DNA from 3 places in the Shewanella decolorationis genome. Region 2 is predicted to be linked to each of the others. Evidence: predicted binding sites of a transcription regulator. Region 2 holds the regulator's gene; each other region holds the start of a gene.
The links. The regulator MetJ, encoded in region 2, represses methionine synthesis genes. The targets are predictions, from matches to a motif close to TAGACGTCTAGACGTCTA.

Region 1 (3,285 bases), 1.9 Mb from region 2:
TTTAATAGGTTGTGCATGTTTTTTTCTTGATAATTAAATTTAAACTTTGAGGGTATGCTCCATAATTTGCTGATTTATAAAAGAGAAAAAAACTTAAAATAAATTCGGCTTTCTATGCATTTGCGTTGGGATTTAAGCATAAAAAAACCGCCCTTAGGCGGTTTTTTACAAGTTAAAGCGTGATCTTAATGCAGATTATAGACCTGCATCTGCGCGCAGTGCGTCAGCTTTATCCGTCGCTTCCCATGGGAACTCGCTGCGGCCAAAGTGACCATAAGCGGCGGTTGCTTGATAAATTGGGCGAGCCAAGTTCAACATTTCGGTTAGGCCGTATGGACGCAGGTCGAAGTGTTGACGGACTAACTTGATTAAGACTTCTTCAGACACTTTACCTGTACCGAAGGTCTCAACGCTGATAGACGTTGGTTCAGCCACACCGATAGCGTAAGACACTTGGATCTCACAACGGTCCGCTAAGCCTGCTGCTACGATGTTTTTCGCAACGTAACGGGCAGCATAGGCCGCACTACGGTCAACTTTTGATGGGTCTTTACCAGAGAATGCACCACCACCGTGACGCGCCATACCACCGTAGGTATCCACGATGATCTTACGACCGGTTAAACCACAGTCACCCATTGGACCACCGATAACGAAACGGCCAGTTGGGTTAATGAAGTATTTAGTGTCCTTGCTCAGCCATTGTGCTGGCAGAACTGGTTTGATGATGGTTTCCATCACGCCTTCGATCAGGTCTGCTTGGGCGATGTCTGGGCTGTGTTGGGTAGACAGTACGATCGCATCGATACCAACAATTTTGTTGTCTTCGTAAGCGAAGGTGACTTGGCTTTTCGCATCTGGGCGTAACCATGGCAGAGTGCCGTTTTTACGCACTTCTGATTGACGCTTCACTAATGCGTGGGCATAGGTGATTGGCGCTGGCATCAGAATGTCAGTTTCGTTGCTGGCATAACCAAACATTAGACCTTGGTCGCCGGCACCTTGCTCTTTTGGATCTGCGCGGTCAACACCTTGATTGATGTCTGGAGACTGTTTGCCAATCGCATTTAATACGGCGCAAGAATCGGCATCGAAGCCCATATCTGAATGGATATAACCAATCTCACGAACCGTTTTACGGGTCAGCTCTTCAATATCAACCCAGGCAGAGGTGGTCACTTCGCCACCTACTAATACCATGCCAGTTTTGACATACGTTTCGCACGCAACACGTGCTTTAGGATCTTGGGCCAGAATCGCGTCTAGCACAGCATCAGAAATCTGATCTGCAATTTTATCGGGATGACCTTCTGAGACCGACTCAGAAGTAAACAAGTGCTTTGCCATAGTAGGAAAATCTCGTTGTTAGCAATCAAACGTGTAGAAGCATCTACATCTAGACGGCTATTTTAGTGGAATTTCATCGCCATGACACCCCCAAAGCTAAATATTTCTGTACTTAGTGAGGTAAATCTCAGCTTTAAAATTTGAACTAAAAAGCATGGTTGTCATTTAACTGATTGAAAATAATTAATTAAAAGTGTTTAAAATCCATCTGATTCCACTAAGGATGCGCGGCGGCATTTCCTCTTTTCCACCCAGATGAGCTTTGGGGGAAATCGTACAAGGTTATGTTATAGCGACTTAAAGTACGAAGCCTTAGCTTGAATAGTTCATCCTTAAGCTATTTTTATCGTAAAAAGTCCTATTGCGGGCGGGAAGGCAATATTGTGGTGAATTTTCGTTTGCGTCGCTTCGCTATGTAGGGGAAAATATGCGTCCAAATTGCCCGCTAGACCCCACAAATTAAGCAGGAGAGAGCATGTCTTCCCGTAAAGTACTCGCCAACGCAATCCGTGCGTTAAGTATGGATGCAGTTCAAAAAGCAAACTCAGGCCACCCTGGCGCCCCAATGGGCATGGCAGATATTGCTGAAGTGCTGTGGAATGATTTCCTTAAGCACAACCCGAACAATCCGAAATGGGTCGATAGAGATCGCTTTATCCTCTCTAACGGTCACGGCTCTATGCTGATCTACTCTTTATTACACCTAACTGGCTATGACCTGCCAATGGATGAACTGAAGCAATTCCGTCAGTTACATTCAAAAACACCTGGTCACCCTGAATACGGTTACACCCCAGGTGTTGAAACCACAACGGGTCCATTAGGTGCTGGGATCAGCAACGCTGTGGGTATGGCGATTGCTGAAAAAACCTTAGCGGCACAGTTTAACCGTGAAGGTCATGAGATTGTTGACCACTACACTTACTGCTTCCTCGGCGATGGCTGCTTGATGGAAGGTATTTCCCATGAAGCGTGTTCTCTGGCAGGTACCTTAGGCCTAGGCAAACTGATCGCATTTTGGGATGACAACGGCATCTCTATCGACGGCCATGTTGAAGGCTGGTTTACCGATGACACGCCAAAACGTTTCGAATCATACGGCTGGCACGTGATTGCTAACGTTGATGGTCACGACAGCGATGCGATTCGCGCGGCTATCGAAGCGGCAAAAGCCGTGACCGACAAGCCGACAATGATCTGCTGCAAAACCATTATCGGTTTTGGTTCACCAAACAAATCTGGCAGCCACGATTGCCACGGTGCACCATTAGGTGATGCGGAAATCGCCGCGGCACGTGAATTCTTAGGCTGGCCACATGCGCCATTCGAAATCCCCGCTGACGTATACGCAGGTTGGGATGCTAAAGAAGTGGGAGCAGCCCGTGAAGCTGCATGGAACGACAAGTTTGCCGCTTACGCTGCTGCTTACCCAGAATTAGCTGCTGAATACGAGCGCCGTGTACTGAAAGGTGAATTACCAGCTGATTTCGAAGCCAAAGCACAAGCCTTTATCCAAGAATGCCAAGCGAAAGGCGAAGGCATTGCGAGCCGTAAAGCGTCACAAAACGCGATTGCAGCCTTTGGCGCTATGCTGCCTGAACTGTTGGGCGGCAGTGCTGACTTAGCAGGTTCTAACCTGACCCTGTGGGCAGGTTCTAAAGGCATTCAAGAAGATCCAGCGGGTAACTACGTGTACTACGGTGTGCGTGAGTTCGGTATGAGCGGCATCATGAACGGTGTGTCACTGCATGGTGGTTTCATCAACTACGGCGCGACGTTCATGATGTTTATGGAATACGCACGTAACGCAGTCCGTATGTCTGCGCTGATGGGTATTCAAAACATCTTCGTTTACACCCATGACTCTATCGGTCAAGGTGAAGATGGTCCAACTCACCAACCAGTTGAGCAATTAGCTAACCTGCGTATGACGCCAAA
Region 2 (3,285 bases):
TCAAAACTCAGCATAGCGCCAAAACCTTTTTGTTGCTTGGCGGCAATGGCATGACCGGGGTGGTCCGTAAGGCCGGGATAATACACTTTGCTCACCACAGGACTACTCGTCAGCACATCCACAATACGCTGGGCATTGCTTTGGTGCTCACGAATACGCACGGCTAAGGTACGCAGACCGCGCAGGGTTTGATAACTGTCGAAGGCTGAACCCGTTAAGCCCAAGGTGTTTGACCACCAATGTAAGGTCTCGCCGAGTTGAGGATCTTTGGCGATCACCGCGCCGCCCACCACATCGCTGTGACCATTGATGTACTTAGTGGTGGAGTGGATAACGATATCGGCACCCAGTAATAGCGGTTGCTGTAAAATTGGTGAGAGGAAAGTGTTGTCCACTACCACTAACGCGCCCACACCGTGGCTCGCCTTGGCGATAGCTTCGATATCGACGACTCGCAGCAGAGGGTTAGATGGGGTTTCAATCCACACCATCTTAGGTTGCTGGGCGATGGCTTGCTCAAGCGCTTGGGCGTCGGTTTGATCGACCACCAGCAGTTTAAATTGGCCCTTTTTAGCCAAGTTAGTAAATAAACGGTACGAACCGCCGTAGCAATCGTGGGGCACCACCAGCAAATCATCGGGGCCGAGTAAAGTGGTCACTAAGGTAATGGCTGCCATGCCTGTGCAAGTCACCACACCGGTTGCGCCCTTTTCCAGCTTAGCTAGGGCATCACCTAGGATGCTGCGGGTAGGATTGCCGGAACGGCTGTAATCAAATTCACGAGGATTTTTATGACCATCGAAGGCGTAATTCGTCGACAGGTAAATTGGCGGCACCACAGCGCCATACTGAGTATCGCTTTCGATACCCTGACGCACTGCTAATGTGGCTAATTGACGTTCGGTCACTAATTTACCTGCGGTCATCGGGAACTCCTAAGTTCGCAAAGAGATGTCTGGACGTCTAAATGTACCTAAGCCCAGTGGTATCGTCAATAGGCGTTAAGACGTTTAGACGTCTAAACATAAAGAAATCTGTTTGCAATCGCTCAGAAATAGTAGCAATAATTTGACTGTAATCTGTAAGGGTTTAAAATCTGCCCCGAATTTAGCGTTATAACAGGTGAGTCAATGACTGAATGGAATGGGGAATACATCAGCCCCTATGCTGAACATGGCAAGAAGAATGAACAAGTAAAGAAAATTACTGTGTCTATTCCGCTCAAAGTGCTAAAAGTCCTCACGGATGAACGTACCCGTCGTCAGGTGAACAACCTGCGCCACGCCACCAATAGCGAACTGTTGTGCGAAGCATTTTTGCATGCCTACACCGGCCAGCCTCTGCCTGATGATGCCGATCTGTCAAAAGAGTGCCCAGATAGCATCCCCGCCGAAGCCAAGCGGTTGATGGACGAAATGGGGATCGAGTGGGAAGATATGGAATAACGCTCAGGCGTCCATAATTCTGCCGTACCTAATCATTAGGGATCGTTAATACTCATCTTGCCTGATGGGTTAGAGTAACGATCCCTATTTTATTTTGATGGAATCCTATGTTCTCCTTGATAGATCCACAAACGCTCGCTATTGCGTCTGTGATTGTGTTTTTAGGTGCCCTCACCCAAAGTCTGATTGGCTTTGGCCTTGCTGTGGTGGCGAGTCCGCTGCTGTATATTGTCGACCCCGAATTAGTGCCCGCCCCGGTGATTGTGATGGGCTTTTCCATCGCCCTACTCACCCTACTGCGTGAACGCGGCCATTTAGAATTCAATGGCTTGCAATACGCGCTTATCGGTCGAGTACCCGGAGGTTTTATCGGTGCCAGCCTGTTGCTGTTTGCGCCGCAGCCGATTCTTGGTTTAGCGATTGCAGCCATTGTGGCAGTCGCCGTGGTGCTGAGCCTGTATAAATTTAGCTTGCCAGTGAATAAAGCGACGCTATTTGGCGCGGGCGTGGTATCGGGGATCTTCGGTAATATTGCCGCCATTGGTGGTCCGCCGATGGCGATTCTGTTGGCGGGTAAGGATGCCTCAAAGTTTCGCGCCGCACTATCAGCCTTCTTTATCTTCAGCTCGACCATAGCGCTGGTCATTCTTGGGGTGACGGGCCTGCTCGAAGTTAAGCATTTATGGTTATCCCTGATGCTGTTGCCCTCAGTGTTTTTAGGCTATTTAGTGGCGGGCAAACTGGTGGGGAATGTGGATAAGCATAAGACCAAGATGGCAACCTTAGCCCTCTGTGCTATCAGCGCCTTAGTGCTTACGGTGAAATCTGTGATTGAGCTATTGCCGCAATAATTACCGCAATAATCCTCTTCCAATCGCAGCCAATTGCCGCCATAAAAAAGCACCGTTACCGGTGCTTTTTGCTTGCAGGGATGCGTGTTGTAACCCATTTGAGTATCACTTAATCGTATTAAAGTAATACTCATATTTGTGCGCTAGTTTGAATGCCATGGGTTAGAGCATTCGCTAACATCACTTAGCTCAGGTAGCTTTGTCCCGCATACACGATAAAGTGTCTCAGTGCTAACACGCCGGTTAAGCTGGCGCAGGCCACCATAATCATCGCGCCCTTGCTGTGGCGAGTTGCGGCAGGCAACAGCATAAACAGCAGTGGCACACCAAAGCCAATCCCGACCACGCCAATCCAGAATACGCTTGCCCACACGCCAGAGGTGAGTGATGCCAGCGCCGCAGCCGCCGCACCGCCCTTAAAGTACAAGGCGCAGAACAACATAAACAGGAACATGATTTCGATTGCCATCACTGGCAGCTCTAAGCCATGCATTTTGGCTAAGGTCTTGTCGTGACTATCGGTTTTGAACATCACCAGCGCCAGCACCGCATTGGCCGCAGCGCCCGCCGATAAACCAGATACCAAGAACAGCGCTGGTAATACCGCAGTGTTCAGCATCGGATAGGCATTCATCGCCGAAATTAAGAAGCCAGTGTAAGCGCCTACGCCAATCGCGAGGACAAACAATAGCACTTCAATCAGCTTTCTAAAGGGCATCAGCAGCTTAGCGATAGGCACTAAGAAACCTAAGCCCCACTTTGGCAGTTCATCACGCAGTACTAAAATTGCGTAGGCAAATGCCAAGGGGGAGTAAGCCAGCAGCGCTAATACCCCAATCGCCATAACGGACTGGAAGTTATAGTTAATTAAAATCAGCCAGAAGTGGAAAGGCTTAGTTAAATCAAACACTAAACACGCCAAGCCTAAGCTGATTGCTACAGGGCCAATAATCGCCGCAGCCTTGAGGATATTGCTTTCAACTTGCGTT
Region 3 (3,285 bases), 1.7 Mb from region 2:
TTCCCCTTTGCGCCAGCGGCTACGTAAACCTCGAATGGCAGGCGTTTGTGGGAATGAGCCAATTGTGGTCGTGGGCAGTAATGGCAAACGATACTTGCGCTGCTGCACCGCTTGTCGCTCAGTAAATTCGCTCACACGTTCATAGTCGGCTTGGGTCAGCGCAGCCACACGGGCGATCACTTTAGCATCCGCCGCCTGTGCTTTAGCCTCACGGCGTGCCAAACAGGTGTTAACGATCTCTTTGGCGGCGACAGACTCAGGGGCCTGCAACAATTGGCGCACATTGGCCAGTTCCAACAGCTTTTGCTTAGCAAACGCAAGCTGCTGGCGCAGCGTCGGCGTGAGCGTTGTCTCCACCTCTAAATCCACAGGGCTGTGAAGCAGTGAACAGGAGGTGCCAATCCATAGGCGCGCACCTAAATCTCTGGCAACACTGCCGATACGCTCGACAATCAGGTCAACCTCTGCCGCCCAGACGTTACGGCCATTAACTACACCCGCTGACAGAATTTGATCTGCTCTTAAGGCATTGGCAAACAAGGCCAATTGTTCAGGAGCTGTCACTAAATCGAGGTGCAGACCAGCGACTGGCAGCGCGGAAACCAGCGCCTGATGATGACTAATGCTGCCATAGTAGCTAGTGAGTAAAATCTTCACTTGAGCCGTTTTAAGCGCTTGATAAGCTTCGCTAATCGCCGCTTGCCACTCGGCGGTTAATTCGAGTGCAAGAATCGGTTCTTCAAGCTGTACCCAAGTCACGCCCTGCGCGGCAAAACGCGCAAGAATGTCGGCATAGACCTTTAACAGATTGGGCAATAGGCTGAGTTTATCGAAATCCTGACCTACGGTTTTGGCCAGATATAAGTAACTCACAGGACCTAACAACACGGGCTTGGCTTGATAACCCAGCGCCTGTGCCTCGGCCACTTCATCAAAAAACTGCTCATAGGCGATAGAGAACACTTGGTCTTGCTTAAGCTCTGGCACTAAGTAGTGATAGTTAGTGTTGAAATACTTCGTCATTTCCGAGGCTGGCGCATCGGTGCCCGTTGGCGCACGACCACGGGCAACGCGGAATAAGGTATCAAGATCGATAGCGCCCTCGCCGCGGTGACGATCAGGGATGGCGTTTAGGGTCGCACTCAGGGTTAACACTTGATCGTAAAAGGCAAAATCCCCCACGGGTACCTGCTCGATCCCCGCGGCCACTTGCCATTGCCAATGGGTACGACGTAACTCCTTGGCCACCTCATGCAGTTCAGCTTGAGTGCTCTCACCACGCCAGTATTTTTCGAGGGCAAATTTCAGTTCACGACGACGCCCGATACGGGGAAAACCAAGACTGTTTAATTGCATACCATATCTTCCTTTATTTGAGATAAGCCATATTCGGCACTAGCACCCAGCTGATGGTGTTTTCTTGGCAACTTTTCGCATTTAAGCCTAGATAAATCACAACGGGCGTCTGGACGTCTAGAAGTTTATTGTGATAGTCTCTATGCCAGCAACCGAATTGATTTCAAGCACAACATGAGCGAAATTCACTTGGAGTGATCATGATCGAACTAAGACATCTGCGAACCTTAATGGCACTGAAGGAAAGTGGCAGCTTGGCGGGCGCAGCCAAAAAACGTTTTGTCACTCAATCGGCTCTCTCCCATCAAATTAAGGAGTTAGAGCAACGAATTAACTCGCCCATTTTTGTGCGTAAAAGCAAACCCCTCTCCTTTACTCAAGAAGGCGCACGGCTGTTGCACCTCGCCGAAGAGATCCTGCCTAAGGTGTTAGAGACGGAAACGGATCTGAAAAATGGCCTAGAGACAGAGATCAATCAGCTCAGAGTCGGGATTGAATGCCACAGCTGTTTTCGCTGGTTAATGCCAGTGATGGAGCAATTTAGGCAAGATCATCCGCAGGCCGAGTTAGATCTATCGAGCCGTCACCTGTTCGATTCGCTCAATGCCTTAGAAATGGGCGAACTCGATATAGTGCTGACCTCAGATCCCGTGCCGGGGCACTCGCTCGCCTATCAGCATTTGTTTGATTTTGAAGTGAAGTTAGTGGTTGCCAAGGATCATCCCTTAGCGAAAGAAGCCTATGTTACGCCTAAGCAATTGGCTCGTTTACCCATAATCAGCTACCCAGTGCCACTGGCGCGTTTAGATATTTATCGCCACTTTTTAGAACCCGCAGGTGTTGAGGCGGGCGAACAAAAGACCTGCGATTTGACCATGATGTTATTGCAGCGGATTGCCTGTAAGGACGGTATCGCCGCCTTACCAAATTGGTCTATCAATGAGGGACATGGCTTGAGTTTAGCTTCAGTTAAACTCGGCCAAGAAGGCTTAAAGCGCCCGCTATTTGGGGCCTATCGCCGCCACAGCGCGAACTCGGCCTTAGTGCAAAATTGGCTGCAACTGGTGGCAAGCGAAGGCTTAGCGCGTCAGCAAAAATCCAATTAAGCATTGAAACTGATAACAAAAAGCCTGCAATCGCAGGCTTTGTTTTATGAGCGGTTTTTAGAGCGGATTAAGCAATAAACCACGCATCGATAGCACGCGGCGTAGAATTAACCCGGGAGAATTTTGATTACGGGTCTGACGCAGATTATGGGCGATCATAAACTCTTGGCGCAGATCCTGATCGAGATCTAAAGCCTCAAAGGCTTCGATGGTTAAGGTCTGCTGCTGATTATCAATCAATGACTTAATCACGCTTAACGGGAAAGATTGCTCAGCGCTGGCATTTAAGTAAGCAAAGGCCGTTAAGGCAATAATTTGCCCGAACACGCTAAACAACGCCAAGGTTTGTACTTCATCGGGGTCGACTTCAACATCCGGCATGTCTACTAGGCTGTCGACCGCATCGGTAGCGATATTTTCCGTGAGTTTCCAATAACCTTGTACCAACTTCTTATAGGGTTGGGGCAATTCATCGAGGCGTTCTTTCAAATAGAAGGTAAAGGCATAGCGATAAATATTCACTTGGCCTAAACGGATCAGGGCGTCTTTTAAGGAGCGAGATTTTGGAGCGACTATGCCTGAAGCCTGCGCCGAATTACTGCGCATCAACATATGAGCAGCCAATGCGGGATCGCTCGAAATAATATCGATCACGTTTCGAATATCGCCTTCGGCAAGGATCGCCTTTTTGAGTGGAATTAAAATCCCACGGCGGCCAATTACTTGCTCTTCATTCGAGATGATGGCTCTCACTTGAGTAAAAACCTGTTGCTCAAGATCTGTCATAAGACACTTTACACCTGTTAAATTGCTATAAGATGAT

Region 1: the regulator MetJ is predicted to act here: its motif matches at 1,390-1,407, upstream of metK (methionine adenosyltransferase).
Region 3: the regulator MetJ is predicted to act here: its motif matches at 1,467-1,484, upstream of metE (5-methyltetrahydropteroyltriglutamate--homocysteine S-methyltransferase).

What each region holds. Positions count from the first base shown of each region.
Region 1 is NZ_CP037898.1:2,334,729-2,338,013, forward strand. Features, by position in the region: gene metK (methionine adenosyltransferase) at 196-1,347, opposite strand; gene tkt (transketolase) at 1,823-3,285, shown strand, end outside.
Region 2 is NZ_CP037898.1:457,713-460,997, reverse strand. Features, by position in the region: gene metB (cystathionine gamma-synthase) at 1-908, opposite strand, end outside; gene metJ (met regulon transcriptional regulator MetJ) at 1,131-1,445, shown strand; gene EYR25_RS02025 (sulfite exporter TauE/SafE family protein) at 1,553-2,296, shown strand; gene nrfD (NrfD/PsrC family molybdoenzyme membrane anchor subunit) at 2,481-3,285, opposite strand, start outside.
Region 3 is NZ_CP037898.1:2,191,172-2,194,456, reverse strand. Features, by position in the region: gene metE (5-methyltetrahydropteroyltriglutamate--homocysteine S-methyltransferase) at 1-1,356, opposite strand, end outside; gene EYR25_RS10030 (LysR family transcriptional regulator) at 1,557-2,462, shown strand; gene EYR25_RS10025 (HDOD domain-containing protein) at 2,520-3,248, opposite strand.